One region of the Variovorax sp. P5_A3 genome, then DNA from elsewhere that is predicted to be linked to it. Evidence: predicted binding sites of a transcription regulator. Region 1 holds the regulator's gene; the other holds the start of a gene.
The links. Region 1 encodes sigma-54, which starts transcription at its own class of promoters, with help from an activator protein. Its sites were predicted from a motif close to TGGCANGNAANCTGCTTT; they were not measured.

Region 1 (7,110 bases):
GGAGAACCTCTTAATGAAACGTCGTGACTTTTCGCTGGCCGCCGCCTCGCTGGGCCTTCTTCCGCTCGTGGCCCCCTCGCACGCCCAGCAGCGCCCGCCCAAGGCCGGCACCGACTACATCGTGCTCGGCAAGCCCGCGCCGGTCGACACGCCGGCCGGCAAGGTCGAGGTGGTCGAATTCTTTTCGTACAACTGCCCGCACTGCGCGGCCTTCGAGCCGCAACTCGAAGCCTGGGTCAAGAAACTGCCCCCGTACGTCAACTTCAAGCGGATTCCGGTCCCCTTCGTCGGCAACGACACCGAAGCCAAGCAGCGTCTGTACTACACGCTCGAAGCGATGGGCAAGGTCGACGAGTACCAGCAGAAGATCTTCAACGCGATCCACAAGGAGCGCGTGCCGATGACCGGCGACGCGGCGATCCTCGCCTGGGTCGAGAAGCAGCCGGGGCTGGATGCCAAGAAGTTCGCCGAGCTGTTCAAGTCCTTCTCGGTCTCCGGCAAGGCCAAGCGCGCCGCGCAGCTCACCAGCGACTACCAGGTCGCCGGGGTTCCGGCGCTCGGCGTGGCCGGCCGCTGGTACGTGGACGGCGATACCGCCGGCTCGCTCGACCGTGCGCTGCAGGCCGTCGATTTCCTCATCGGCGAAGCCCGCAAGGGTTGAGCAAACGGGGTGGTCCGACCACCCGTCCGTCCGTGAAGCCCGCTTCGGCGGGCTTTTTTTGTCGGCGCCCGGCGAGACCGAATCCGTCGGCCGCATACAATGCGCAGCAAGTTTCGTGCCTCTATGATCTCGCCACCTTCCTCCCCCCTTCGCCATCTCGGTCGTGGACTGCTTGTTGCCCTGGCGCTGGCCGGGTTCGCATCGGGCGCGCACGCCGAGAAGGCCGATCGCGCCAAGCCGATGAACATCGAGGCGGATTCGATGCGTTACGACGATCTGAAGCAGACGAGCGTCTTCACGGGCAACGTGGTGGTGACCAAGGGCACGATCATCATCCGTGGCGACAAGATCGACGTCCGACAGGACCCCGAGGGCTACCAGTACGGCGTCGTGACCGCGGCGCCGGGCAAGCTGGCTTATTACAAGCAGAAGCGTGACTCGGGTCCCGACGAGTGGATCGAGGGCGAGGGCGAAGTCATCGAATACGACAGCCGTGCGGACAACGTGAAGTTCATCCGCCGCGCGGTGATGCGCCGACTGATCGGGGCGACGCCCAACGACGAGAGCAGCGGTCCGCTGATCGTCTACGACCAGAGCAACGACACCTTCACCGTCAACGGGTCCTCGCTGCCGCCCAATGCCGGCGTTGCGACCCAGCCGGGTGGTCGTGTCAAGGCGATCCTCACCCCCAAGGCCGCTCCAGCGGCACCCGCCGCCGGCGGAAAGCCGGCCGCCGCCGCGCCCGCCCCGGCCCCTGCGCCGGGCACCGGGTTGCGCGCCACCACCACCCTTGGCGGAGAGTCAAAGAAGTGATCGAAACCGCAGGCATGAGCGAGGGCGCAGGCGCTCCGGGCAGCCGCCTCGAGGCGCGTGGGCTTCAGAAGAGCTACGGCAGCCGCAAGGTTGTCAAGGATGTGACGCTGGGTGTGCAGAAGGGCGAAGTCGTCGGCCTGCTGGGGCCCAACGGCGCCGGCAAGACGACTTCGTTCTACATGATCGTCGGCCTGGTGCGCGCCGATGCCGGCGACATCACCATCGACGGCGAGCCGATCGCGCACATGCCGATCCATCGGCGCGCGCGCATGGGCCTGAGCTACCTGCCGCAGGAAGCATCGATCTTCCGCAAGCTCACGGTCGAGGAGAACGTCCGCGCCGTGCTCGAACTGCAGCGCGAGCCCGACGCCAACGGACGCCAGGTTTCGCTGTCGAAGCAGCGCACCGAGGAACTCCTCACCGAGTTGTTGGCCGACCTGCGCGTGGACCACCTGCGTGATTCCCCCGCGCTGTCCCTGTCGGGCGGCGAGCGTCGCCGCGTCGAGATCGCGCGCGCCCTGGCCACGCAGCCGCGCTTCATCCTGCTGGACGAGCCCTTCGCGGGCATCGACCCGATCGCGGTGATCGAGATCCAGCGGATCATCAATTTCCTGAAGGAACGTGGCATCGGCGTGTTGATCACCGACCACAACGTGCGTGAAACGTTGGGCATCTGCGATCACGCTTTCATCATCAGCGACGGGCATGTGCTGGCCCAGGGCACGCCGGCCGAGATCGTCGACAACGCCGAGGTGCGGCGCGTGTACCTCGGCGAACATTTCCGGATGTGAACATGTTGCTCGCCCCCAGGCTCCGCACTTCGTGCTCCGCCTACCCCCTGCCGGGGGCAGGCCGGCCGCTACGGGCGGCCGGGCGCGGCGGCCTTCTGGTCAAGAGGGTTTCACTATCTCCATGAAGCAGGGTTTGTCGCTGCGGGTTTCGCAGCATCTCGCGTTGACGCCTCAACTTCAGCAGTCGATCCGGCTGTTGCAGCTTTCCACGCTCGAGCTGACGCAGGAAGTCGAGCAGATGCTTGATGACAACCCATTCCTCGAGCGCACGGCCGAGGAGGCTACGCGCGAGGAGTTCGGGTTGGAGACGGCCGATACGCCGGTTCGCGATGACGATCGGTTTGCCGATGGGGAGGGCGATTTCACGCCCGGCCCGTCGGCGTCTGCGCCGGAAGTCGCCGTCGCGGCCACTGGCGACACCGAAGTCGCCACAGCCGACACCGCCGATGGCGAGCCCGACTGGGAAGGCGATGGCACGATCGACCTCGCGCCCGACGACAGCGAATGGGGCGGCGACGCCCCCGCGCGTGCCAACAACCTCGGCGACGACGAGCGCACGGACGCGACCGAACTCGCGCGCAGCCAGGAATCGCTGCAGTCCTTCCTGCACCGGCAGGCACTGGGATTGCGCCTGAGCGAAACCGATCGCGCGGCACTCCGTTTCCTGATCGAGTCGCTCAACGAAGACGGTTACCTCGAAGACTCGCTGCCCGCCCTGGCGTCCGGCCTCGCGGGCAACGACAACGACCAGTTCGACGACCTCGTGCACCACTTCCAGGTCGGGCTCGGCCTGCTGCAAAGCCTGGAGCCGTCCGGCGTGGGCGCGCGCAGCCTGGGCGAATGCCTGACCATCCAGCTGCGCGCCCTGGCCGACGAGGACGAGACCGATGACGAGGCACAGGTGCGCAAGACCGCCATCGCGATCTGCAAGCAACCGATGGAACTGCTCGCCCGTCGCGACTTCAAGCGCCTGGCCACGCTCACCCGCAGCAACGAAGAGGAAGTCCGCGCCGCCCTGCAGCTCATCGCGAAGCTGGAGCCCAAGCCCGGGCGCCGCTTCGTCGACGTGGAGCGCAACGTGGTCGTGCCCGACGTGATCGTCACGCGCGTCGGCAACGGCACCAACACCAAGTTCCGCGTGATGCTCAACCCCGAAGTCATGCCGCGCCTGCGCGTGCACGACATCTATGCCGGTGCGCTCAAGCAGCACAAGGGCGAGGGCAGCCAGGCGCTTTCGCAGCGCCTGCAGGAGGCGCGCTGGTTCATCAAGAACATCCAGCAGCGCTTCGACACCATCCTGCGCGTGTCGAACGCCATCGTCGAGCGGCAGAAGAGCTTCTTCGTGCACGGCGAACTCGCCATGCGTCCGCTGGTGCTGCGCGAGATCGCCGACGAACTCGGGTTGCACGAGTCCACCATCAGCCGCGTGACCACTGCCAAGTACATGGCGACGCCTTACGGCACGGTCGAGCTCAAATACTTCTTCGGCTCGGCGCTCGGCACGGAAACGGGCGGCAATGCGTCGAGCACGGCGGTGCGCGCGCTGATCAAGCAGTTCGTGAGTGCGGAAGACCTGAAGAAACCACTGTCCGACAGCCAGATTTCCGAGATGCTCAAGGAGCAGGGGATCGAATGCGCCCGGCGCACCGTCGCGAAATACCGCGAAGCGCTGCGCATCGCACCCGCGAATCTGCGCAAGGCGCTCTGAAGGGCCTGCGAGGGGCCTCAGGTCAGGCCTCGCGCCCTTCCAGCGTCACCAGCGCCGCCTGCGCGAGCCCTTCCCACTGCATGCGCGACCAGTGATCCACATAGCGCCTGAACTGGCGTTGCGTCGAGAGCACCGGAAACGAATCCGTCGACAACTCGCGGATCTGCCTGCAATGCTCGACGATGCGATCCCTGGCGACCTGGGGCTGGAATGCGTCGCCCCCATAAACAGCACCGAGCAGCTCCAGCTCTGCCAGCGTGCCGTGCGCCCAAACCCGATCCGTGATGGCCGCCGTACGAAGCTGCCATTGCGCCAGCTGCCAGGCCACCAGCCACCATTTGCCGTACTCGGTGCGCAACGCACTCAGCGCTCCCTCATCCGGCGCCAGCGCGGGAATGGCTGCGAGCGACAGATACTGCGTCATCACCCAGTGATTGACCGATTCGATCTTCAGTGCCGCTTCGTAGAACTCGCGCGACTTGCGATAAGCCTCGGTACTGCGAGCCACATTGCCGACCAGCGCGTGGATGATGGCGATGCGTTTCTCGCTGGCTGCGCTCATCCCGAGGCGTTCTGCCTTCTCCTTGAGATTGCGCTGCGCGACCGGCCTGTCGCGCCAGGCCGCAAGGTCGACGCGGATCTGGTCGCTGAGCTGGTCGAGTTCGGCGGCGGTCTCGGTGCTGATGGGTGTGCCGGGCCGGGCCGGGTCCGTCTCGTTGCCACGCACCAGGGAGTCCATCCGGTCGAACTTGACCTCCATCTTCGACTTGGTCTGCCGGCTACGAAAGGCGTCCACCTGGGCTTCCAGGTCCGGCGCGACGGCTGCGTACACCACGATGCTGGCCCAGTCGTGGGTGTCCGGCAGGTCGATCCTCAGGCGCTGTCGCAGTTCATGCACGACCCAGCGCGGATCGTTGCCTGCAAGCAGTCCGCTGTAGAGCAGTTCCGCCGCGACGTTCGACGCCCGCATCCACAGCGGAAACTGCGAGGCGATGACCCACGGAATGTCCTGCGCGTGCAGCTCGTGCGCGATGCTGCCGCCCGGTGTCAGCACCGAACTGGCATTGCCGGAATCACAGGTCGCCAGGCTCACCACCGTCGGCGGCTGCTTCGCCCGGCCGTTGGAGTTCATGCTCTTGAGCGCCATCGCGAGGCTCTGCCCGTCGACGACGATGTGCTCGGTGGCCTCGCCTTCCTTGCATAGCACGATGCCGTAGCGGCGGTCCGAGCCGGGCAGCGGCGCACCGTGCGCCAGCAGGTGCACGTGGGTGTAATCCTCGGCCTGGCAGGCATCGCTGATGCTGCGCGCCGTGGCATTGGGCAGCACCGTAAGCAACTTGCGCACCTCGACGACGCGTTCGGCGGGCGTGTCCCTGGCCTTGACCCACGGGTCGATGGCGCGGCGCAGTGCCTCCAGGTGCGCCTGTGCCGGCACGGCGGCAAAGCCTGACGGCGATGCAAAGGCGTAGAGGATCTTCGGCGCGCGGTTCCACTCCGACTGGAGCGGCCGACCGCGGCGAATCTCGCGCGTGATGTTGGTGAGCGTGCGCAGCAACAGCGGCGCACCGGAGCCGGAGGTGTCGGCCGGCGACATCGTCGCTTCGAATGGCACCAGGCCCAGTTCGAAGGCCGAGATCAGCAGCCGTATGTTGACGAGGCGACTCGTATCCCCGCGGGCCGAACGAAGCTCCGACACCAGCTCCGGGATCTTGCCGAGCACCCGTGCGATCGCTTCGCCCAGTTCCTGCAGTTCGGCCGCCCGCTGCGATGCCGCAATGGGCGTGCCGTCGATTTCATAGCGAAGCCGATTCAGCCGCGTGAGCAATTGCGCGTGTTCGAAAGGCAGATGCACGCTGACCGGCCCGTCGGCGCCGCACAGCGCCATGTAGGCGGTCAGCGGCGACAGCAGCTGGTTGTGTGCAGGCCCTGAGCGCAGGAACTCCAGGCGAATATCCCGGACGTCGGATGTATCGCTCATCTCATCCTCTCGTGTAGCGTTGGATCTCGCGCGGTTCGCCGGTTCCGTCGCCTTCGACATGCACCAGCGCCCCGACGGTCCCACCGCCCGGACCGGCGCTGATCGACACGGCGCTGGTCTGGTCCATGACGAACGGCTGTCCGCCGATGCGCGCTTCGTCGATCGTCTTCATGCGCCCGTCGACCAGCACGTTGAACACCTCGGTGAACGCGTCTTCCCGTGCGAGCATGGCCGGCGTGAACTGGAGCAGGCGTATCCACGTCCCGCTGTTGAAGTAGTAGCGCCCCTGGCCCATGTCGATCGCGCGCTCGAGGTGCGTGTGACCGGTGACGATGAAGTCGATCGCCGGCCCGACCGCCGCCGTGACCTTGTCGAAGGTGTCGTCGCGGTCATGGATGTCGAAGGACTTGTCGTCCTTCAGCCAGTCCAGCAGCGCACGGCGCAGCGCCTCGGCCTGGCTGACGCCGGTCAACCAACCGGTCAATCGGTCGATGATCAACTGGGGCGTCCCCAGCGTGCCGTCGACCTGCGCCGTCGGCGACCTGGGCTTGCCGAGATTGCGCTCGGCGTCGAGCAGCATGTCTTCGGCGCTTCCGCCCAGGCCCTGCTTGAGGTTCGGCCCCAGCATCTGCTCCAGCGTCATGGCGGGCGGGGCCCTTGACTCTGGCGGCGGTACGACGACGTCACCCGACAGCCGGGCGTCGACTTGCGCCCCACCGCGTTTCCATTCGCCGACGATGCCGAAGAGCTGGTTGATCTTGCTCGCCTGCGACGGGTCGAGCACCAACAGCGCGCCGACCGCCGCCGAGTTCTCCGGCTTGAGCAAGTCGATCCACGCATAGCGTCGCTTCACCGTGTTCATCACCTCCTTGACCATGCGCGTGCCCGCGTTCGGCTTCCATTCGTCCTGCGGCAACGAGAGCCCGGCATTCATGCGGCGCGACACCCTGGCCAGGTCTTCGTAGCGGTTGTAGTTCCAGTCGTCGACCTCGTTGCCGTGGATGCAGAACACGCGCGAGCGGCCGACCATCGCGGTGTACCCCGCGCCCGCCGTCGAGAATTCGATGCGCGCGCGCGCCGACAGGTCATCGCCGGCCAGCCGCGACAGCACCAGTCGCTGCGATGGCGGGAACGCGATCTCGATGTCGTGGTTGCCGAT
Region 2 (7,110 bases), on a different contig from region 1:
TTACGTCCGGGCGAAGCGCGGCGAGTTGCCGCCGGGATTCGCGCAGCACCGCCTGGCCGAAGCTGTAGTCCTGCCCGATCAGGTAGACGCGCTTGAGCGCGTTGTTGTCCTTCAGGACATCCATCAACGCCGTCACGCGCATGTCGGCATGCGCGTCGAAGCGGAAGTGCCAGAAGCTGCAGCGCTCATTGGTGAGCACCGGATCGACCGCCGAATAGTTGAGAAACAGCACCCGGTTCGACGGGTCTCGCTCATTGTTCTTGTCGATGGCGTCGATGAGTGCGCCGGCCGTCGCGGACGAATTGCCCTGCAGCACGATCCGCGCTCCGCCGTCCATCGCGGCACGCAGCGCCGACAAGGCTTCTTCGTTCTGGCTCTTGCTGTCGTAGCGCTCCAGTTCGAGCTGCCGTGCGCCGCCCGGGAGCTTGACGCCGCCGCGCGCGTTTACGCGTTCCACTGCCCAGAGGATGTTGCGGAACACCGCCTCCCCGGTATTGCCGAAGGGGCCGCTCATGCCCTCGACCATCGCGATCCTGATCGGAGGCGCGGGCTGCGCCTGGACCCGCCCAAGCACCGATGCGCCTAGTGCCAAGGCGCCGAATTTCAAGGCGGCGCGACGGCAAATAAAGCTTGAGTTCATTGCTTGAAAGTCCCTGGGGCCGCTCCTAGTTGAGGTGGCATGCGGCACTTGTCTTGTTGAAACGCCGCGCAGTGTAAGGGACACACATTCCTTGTCCCCATCGTTCGCTCAGGAGTTTTCACCATGTTTTTCGCACCCGCCATTCGCACCGCCCGCTTCGTTCCGCGCTCGTACGACCGCAGCCTGGAGCGCTTCGTCAACCAGGCGCTTTCCGGCGCTCAACGCTCGCTCAACGTCGAACAGGACGAAAAGACCTGGACCTTGTCGCTCGACGTCCCGGGCCTGTCGCGTGAAGACCTGACGATCGGCATCGAAGGCGCCGTGGTCCGCATCGAGAGCAAGGCCGAAGCCAAGCGCCAGGTCAAGGCCGCCTACGAGCTGCCCCAGGACATCGACGTCGCCGCCAGCGAAGCCAAGCTCGAAAACGGCGTGCTGACGCTGAAGCTGGGCAAGCTGGTCCCGGTCGGCAACGTGGCCCAGCTCGCGATCAACTGAAGCCTCCCGTCCGGGTTTTCCCGATGGCAGTGAACGGGCCGGTAACTTTCTGTTGCCGGCCCGACTTGTTTCTACTCCACAATAGGTGCGTACTACGTCACGTTCTGTGACGTTTTTTTCAATGCTTTCCTCCCAATTGGCGAAGACGCGCAAGGACTGCGGGGCAGCAGACGCGCAGCGCCCGACGAAGCAACATGAAAACGCACGTGAAGTTTGCAGACGACGACGCCCGTTCAGACACCCTCCTGGTGTTCCTGCCGGGGGCCTTCCTGAAGCCTGAAGAGTTCGAGCGCGAGGGTTTCATCCATGCCGTCAGGGAACGTGAACTCGCCGCCGACGCCCTGCTTGTCGATGCCGACGTCTCCTACTACTACGACCAGACCTTCGTCGAACGACTCCACAACGACGTGATCCAGCCTCAGCGCGCGCTGGGCTACAAGACGATCTGGCTGGTGGGCATCTCGATCGGCGGGTTCGGCGCCCTGATCCACGAGTTGGCGAATCCCGGCGCAGTGGACGGCATCGTGGCGCTGGCGCCTTATCTCGGGCGCCGCCCGATCGGCGCCGAAATCCACAAGGCCGGCGGCTTGCGTTCCTGGAAAGCTCCCGAAGGACCGCCGCCCGACGAGGAGGTGGACCGAAAGCTCTGGCCCTGGCTCCAGCAATACGCATCGCCGAAGCGCGCGAAGAACCTGCCGCCGCTGTACTTGGGATTCGGCCTCGGCGATCGCTTCGCGTCCAACCATCAACTGCTGGCGGACGCACTGCCCGCAGGACGCGTCTTCACCACGGAGGGCGGACACGATTGGCCCCAGTGGTCGCGGCTGTGGCGGAAGATGCTTGATGTGCTTCCCCTGCCGACGTGCGCCAGAAGCGACGCTAGGCGGGCGCCGCCGCCTCTGCGGTCAGTGACGCCAGCGGCCATCGCGGCTTGACGTCGAAGGCGTAGCGCTCGGTCGGCGACTGCATGCCGGCCTGCAGCCGCATCGCGGCGGCCATGGCAATCATGGCGCCGTTGTCGGTGCACAGATGCAGTTCGGGGTAGTGCACGCGCACGCCGCGTTTCGAACACGCCGCGTTCAACTGCTCCCGCAGCGCCCGGTTGGCCCCGACGCCTCCAGCGACCACCAACCGTTTCAGGCCCGTCTGTTCGACGGCGCCCAGCGACTTCTTCAGCAGGACTTCCACAATGGCCGCCTGGGTTGAAGCTGCGAGATCGGCCTTGCGCGCTTCGAGCTCGCCGCCGAGTTTCCTGGCCTGCGTGAGCACAGCCGTTTTCAGGCCGGCGAACGAGAAGTCGAGATCGCCGCTGTGCAGCAAGGGCCGAGGCAATTTGAAGGCCGAGGCGTCGCCCTCTTCCGCCAGCTTCGCGAGCCACGGCCCGCCCGGATAGGGAAGGCCCATCAGCTTCGCGCTCTTGTCGAAGGCCTCTCCGGCCGCGTCGTCGATGGTTTCGCCGAGCAGTTCGTAGCGGCCCACCCCGTCGACCCGCATCAGTTGGGTATGACCGCCGGATACCAGCAGCGCGACAAACGGAAATTCCGGCGGGTCCGCGCTCAGGAAAGGTGAAAGCAGATGGCCCTCCAGGTGGTGGACACCGAGCACCGGCTTGCCCAGCGCCGCGCCCAGCGCGCAAGCCACACCGGCGCCGACCAGCAAGGCGCCCGCGAGGCCCGGTCCGCGCGTGTACGCGACGACATCCACATCCGACAGCCGTTGCCCCGCCTGGTCGAACACGGCCTCGGCGAGCGGAAGAACGCGCCGGATGTGATCGCGGCTCGCCAGTTCGGGCACGACCCCGCCATAGGCCTGGTGCATGGCGATCTGGCTGTGCAGCGCGTGCGCGGCCAGGCGAGGAAGGCCGCTCGCGCCGGATTCGACGAGCGCCACGCCGGTCTCGTCGCAGGACGATTCAATTCCCAATACAAACATGCTCCGAGTGTAGGCGGCGCACACTTTCAGGGCACGGATGTTGCTGCATATCCTCACCCATGAAATCCGGCCTGAGCTTCCTGATTGCCGCCTTGCGATGCGAGATCGACGGGCTGGAGCAACTCGACCGCACGAGCCAGCTGGTCGGGACGATCAGCCGGCTGGTCCACACATTGCAGCGCGAGCGCGGGATTTCGAACGTGCTGCTCGCCTCGCACGGCCAGCGCTTCGTCGCGCAGCGCGACGAACAGATCGCCGAGTGCGTGCGGATGGAAGAGGCGGCACGCCTCGGTTTCGAGCAGTTGGAGCTGGAAACCGTCCGCATCGGCAACGGCGCGCGACTTTTCAGCCGCATCGCCTGGGTGTTGCCCGGCCTGGATGCGCTGCCGGAACTGCGTCGTCGCATCGGCGCACTGGAGATCGATGCGGCCGAATCGACCGCAGCTTTCGTCAAGCTGATCGCCGGGTTGCTCGCGGTCGTGTTCGAAGCGGCGGACGGCGCGACCGATCCGGAAGTCTCGCGCGTGCTCGTGGCGCTCTTCAATTTCATGCAAGGCAAGGAGTTCGCGGGGCAGGAACGCGCCTGCGGTGCCGCCGCATTCGCCTCGGGCCTCAACGACAGGACCCGCCAGCAACAGTGGCTGCACCTCATCGATTCCCAGGAACGGTGCTTCCAGGTGTTCACCGAGTTCTCGGGTGAAGCGCTTGACGACGCCTGGCGCGCGAGCCAGTCGACGGCGCAGATTGCCGAACTGGAGCGCCTTCGGCGCATCGCCTGCGCGGCACCCGCGGGCGTGCTGCTCGATACGGAACTGAGCCAGACGTGGTTCGACTGCTGCACGCGCCGGATCGACGACATGCGGGTCATCGAGGAACAACTGGCCGACAACCTCCGCGCGATCTGCCATCAGAAGACGGCCCAGGCCCACGCGGAGTTGAACGCCCGCCAGGGGTTGCTCGCGAAGGTCAGCGGCCAGCCGGATTCAGCGTCTGCCGCATTCTTCGATGGCGCCGCGACTCCGGACGCGGCCGTTCCGCCGCAAGCGCTGGCAGGCGCCGCGCCTTACGGGCGACAACTCGAGCGATCGATCCTCGACATGGTCCAGGAGCAATCGCATCGACTGCAGGCAATGAGCGACGAGCTCGACACCGTGCGCGCCGCCCTGAACGAGCGCAAGCTGGTCGAACGCGCGAAAGGACTGCTGATGGCGCATCGCCGGATCAGCGAACAGGAGGCACACAAGATGCTGCGCCAGACCGCGATGAACCAGAACCGCCGCCTGATCGACGTCGCCGAATCGGTACTCGCCATGGCCGAATACCTGCCCAGGGACGCATCGTCCTGAGCATGGCGACTTCCCGAAATGGTGCGCCGCACAACAATTGCGCCTGAGCTTTCAAGCGGCACCGTCGGCCTTCAAGCCAATATCGGCGCCCACTTTGCGCTATTTTTTTCGTAGCAAGCGCGAGTTCGAATTCCCTGGCACACAGCTTGCATTGACTCCGCCATAGACCAACGAAGGTCTCCAGGCAGGTGGCATCCAACGACGGGTGTTGCCCACCGAACCGGACAAAGGCGTCCCCACCCGCAAGAGCTCGTTCTCGAGCAGCCCCTGCGCGGTGAGGACGCCTTTTTTTGTTTTTCGCTTTCGACCTTGTTTTTCCATTCCGGAGTTCGCCCCATGACCGATTCGCTGACATCCAAACTGAGTCGCCGACGTGTGCTGCAGGCCGCTGCCGCGGGCGTCGTCGGACTCGACCCCGCCTTGCGCGCCGCCGTCTGGGCCCAGGGCTCCGACAAGCCCGAGAAGGAGGAAGTCAAGATCGGCTTCATCCCCCTGACCGACTGCGCCAGCGTCGTGATGGCCTCGGTGCTCGGCATCGACAAGAAGTACGGCGTGAAGATTGTCCCGAGCAAGGAAGCCAGTTGGGCCGGCGTGCGCGACAAGCTCGTCAATGGCGAGCTCGACTTCGCGCACGTGCTCTACGGGCTGGTCTACGGTGTCCACGTCGGCATCGGCGGCCCGAAGAAGGACATGGCCGTGCTCATGACCCTCAACAACAACGGCCAGGCCATCACGCTGTCGAAGAAGCTCGCCGACAAGGGCGCGGTGGATGGCGCCTCGCTGGCCAAGGTGATGGCGGCCAACAAGGCCGAATACACCTTCGCGCAGACCTTCCCCACCGGCACGCACGCAATGTGGCTCTATTACTGGATGGCTGCCAACGGCATCGATCCGCTGAAGGACGCCAAGGTCATCACCGTGCCGCCGCCGCAGATGGTCGCGAACATGCGCGTCGGCAACATGGACGGCTACTGCGTCGGCGAACCCTGGGGCCAGCGCGCCATCATGGATGGCATCGGCATCACCGCCGTCACCACGCAGGACATCTGGAAGGACCACCCCGAAAAGGTGCTCGGCACCACCGGCGACTTCGTCAAGAAGTACCCGAACACCGCGCGCGCGGTCACCGCGGCCATCCTCGAAGCCGGCCGGTGGATCGACACCGGCCTGCAGAACAAGAACAAGATGGCCGAGACCATCGCCGACAAGAGCTACGTCAACACCAGCGTCGATGCGATCAACCAGCGCATTCTCGGCCGCTACACCAACGGCCTCGGCAAGAACTGGGACGACCCCAACTACATGAAGTTCTACAACGACGGCGCGGTCAGCTTCCCGTACCTGTCGGACGGCATGTGGTTCCTCACGCAGCACAAGCGCTGGGGCCTGCTGAAGGAGCACCCGGACTATCTCCAGGTGGCGACGCAGATCAACCGTATCGACATCTACAAGCAGGCCGCTGCGGCCACGAAGACTTCGGTGCCCAAGGAGGCGATGCGCACCAGCAAGCTCATCGACGGCGTGGTGTGGGACGGCAAGAACCCGAAGCAGTACGCCGATTCGTTCAAGGTCCATGCCTGAGGAGCCCGTCATGGTCAGTGCCGTCTTTCACTCCCCCCTCGACGCCAGCCCGGTCATGCCGGCCCCAACGAAGACCGTCGTCGTCGCCAAGCCCGCGGCGCCATCGCAGCCGGCCGAACCCGCGCCGCGCCTGCCGCGCGACTTCAACGCGCTCTGGCTGCGCGTATTGCCGCCCGTGCTGGGCTTCGCCCTCCTGATCCTGATCTGGGAACTGGTGGCGATGAAGAGCACCACCGGGTTTCCCTCGCCGCTTGCAACCTGGCAACAGGCCCTGACGGTGTTCAGCGATCCGTTCTACAGCAAAGGGCCGAACGACCAGGGCGTGGGCTGGAACGTGCTTTCGTCGTTGCAACGCGTGGCCCTCGGCTTCGGTCTTGCCGCCGCAGTGGGTATTCCAGCCGGCTTCGCGATCGGACGCTTCGAGTTCCTCTCGCGCATGTTCAACCCGCTGATCAGCCTGCTGCGCCCTGTCTCGCCGCTGGCCTGGCTGCCGATCGGCCTGCTGGTGTTCAAGGGTGCCAATCCGGCGGCCATATGGACCATCTTCATCTGCTCGATCTGGCCGATGATCATCAACACCGCCGTGGGCGTGCAGCGCGTGCCGAGCGACTACATGAACGTTGCCCGGGTGCTGAACCTCAGCGAGTGGAAGATCTTCACCCGGATCCTCTTTCCCGCCGTGCTGCCCTATATGCTGACCGGCGTTCGCCTTGCCGTCGGCACCGCATGGCTTGTGATCGTCGCGGCCGAGATGCTGACCGGCGGCGTGGGCATCGGCTTCTGGGTGTGGGACGAGTGGAACAACCTCAACGTCGCCAACATCATCATCGCGATCTTCGTCATCGGCATCGTCGGGCTCGTGCTCGAGTTCGCACTCATCAGGATCGCCACCGCATTCACGTTCGAAGAGGTGAAGTCATGAATGATGACAACAAGTACATCGAGATCCAGGGTGTCGAGCAGCGCTTCAAGACGGCCAAGGGCAGCTTCCTCGCACTGCGCGACGTGAACCTCTGCGTGGCCAAGGGCGAGTTCATCACGCTCATCGGCCACTCCGGCTGCGGCAAGTCCACGCTGCTGAACCTGATCGCCGGCCTCACCACGCCGACGCAAGGT

Region 2: a site for sigma-54 is predicted at 4,549-4,566, ahead of AC1D3B_RS01165 (CmpA/NrtA family ABC transporter substrate-binding protein). Genes of this name have one in related genera too.

What each region holds. Positions count from the first base shown of each region.
Region 1 is NZ_JBFUKW010000011.1:110,714-117,823, reverse strand. It holds gene AC1D3B_RS18870 (thiol:disulfide interchange protein DsbA/DsbL) at 14-661, shown strand; gene lptA (lipopolysaccharide transport periplasmic protein LptA) at 785-1,474, shown strand; gene lptB (LPS export ABC transporter ATP-binding protein) at 1,471-2,265, shown strand; gene AC1D3B_RS18855 (RNA polymerase factor sigma-54) at 2,387-3,973, shown strand; gene AC1D3B_RS18850 (CHAT domain-containing protein) at 3,996-5,951, opposite strand; gene AC1D3B_RS18845 (metallophosphoesterase) at 5,953-7,110, opposite strand, start outside.
Region 2 is NZ_JBFUKW010000001.1:259,418-266,527, forward strand. It holds gene AC1D3B_RS01140 (branched-chain amino acid ABC transporter substrate-binding protein) at 1-640, opposite strand, end outside; gene AC1D3B_RS01145 (Hsp20/alpha crystallin family protein) at 764-1,135, shown strand; gene AC1D3B_RS01150 (alpha/beta hydrolase) at 1,330-2,070, shown strand; gene tsaD (tRNA (adenosine(37)-N6)-threonylcarbamoyltransferase complex transferase subunit TsaD) at 2,015-3,067, opposite strand; gene AC1D3B_RS01160 (nitrate- and nitrite sensing domain-containing protein) at 3,127-4,413, shown strand; gene AC1D3B_RS01165 (CmpA/NrtA family ABC transporter substrate-binding protein) at 4,750-5,994, shown strand; gene ntrB (nitrate ABC transporter permease) at 6,005-6,916, shown strand; gene AC1D3B_RS01175 (ABC transporter ATP-binding protein) at 6,913-7,110, shown strand, end outside.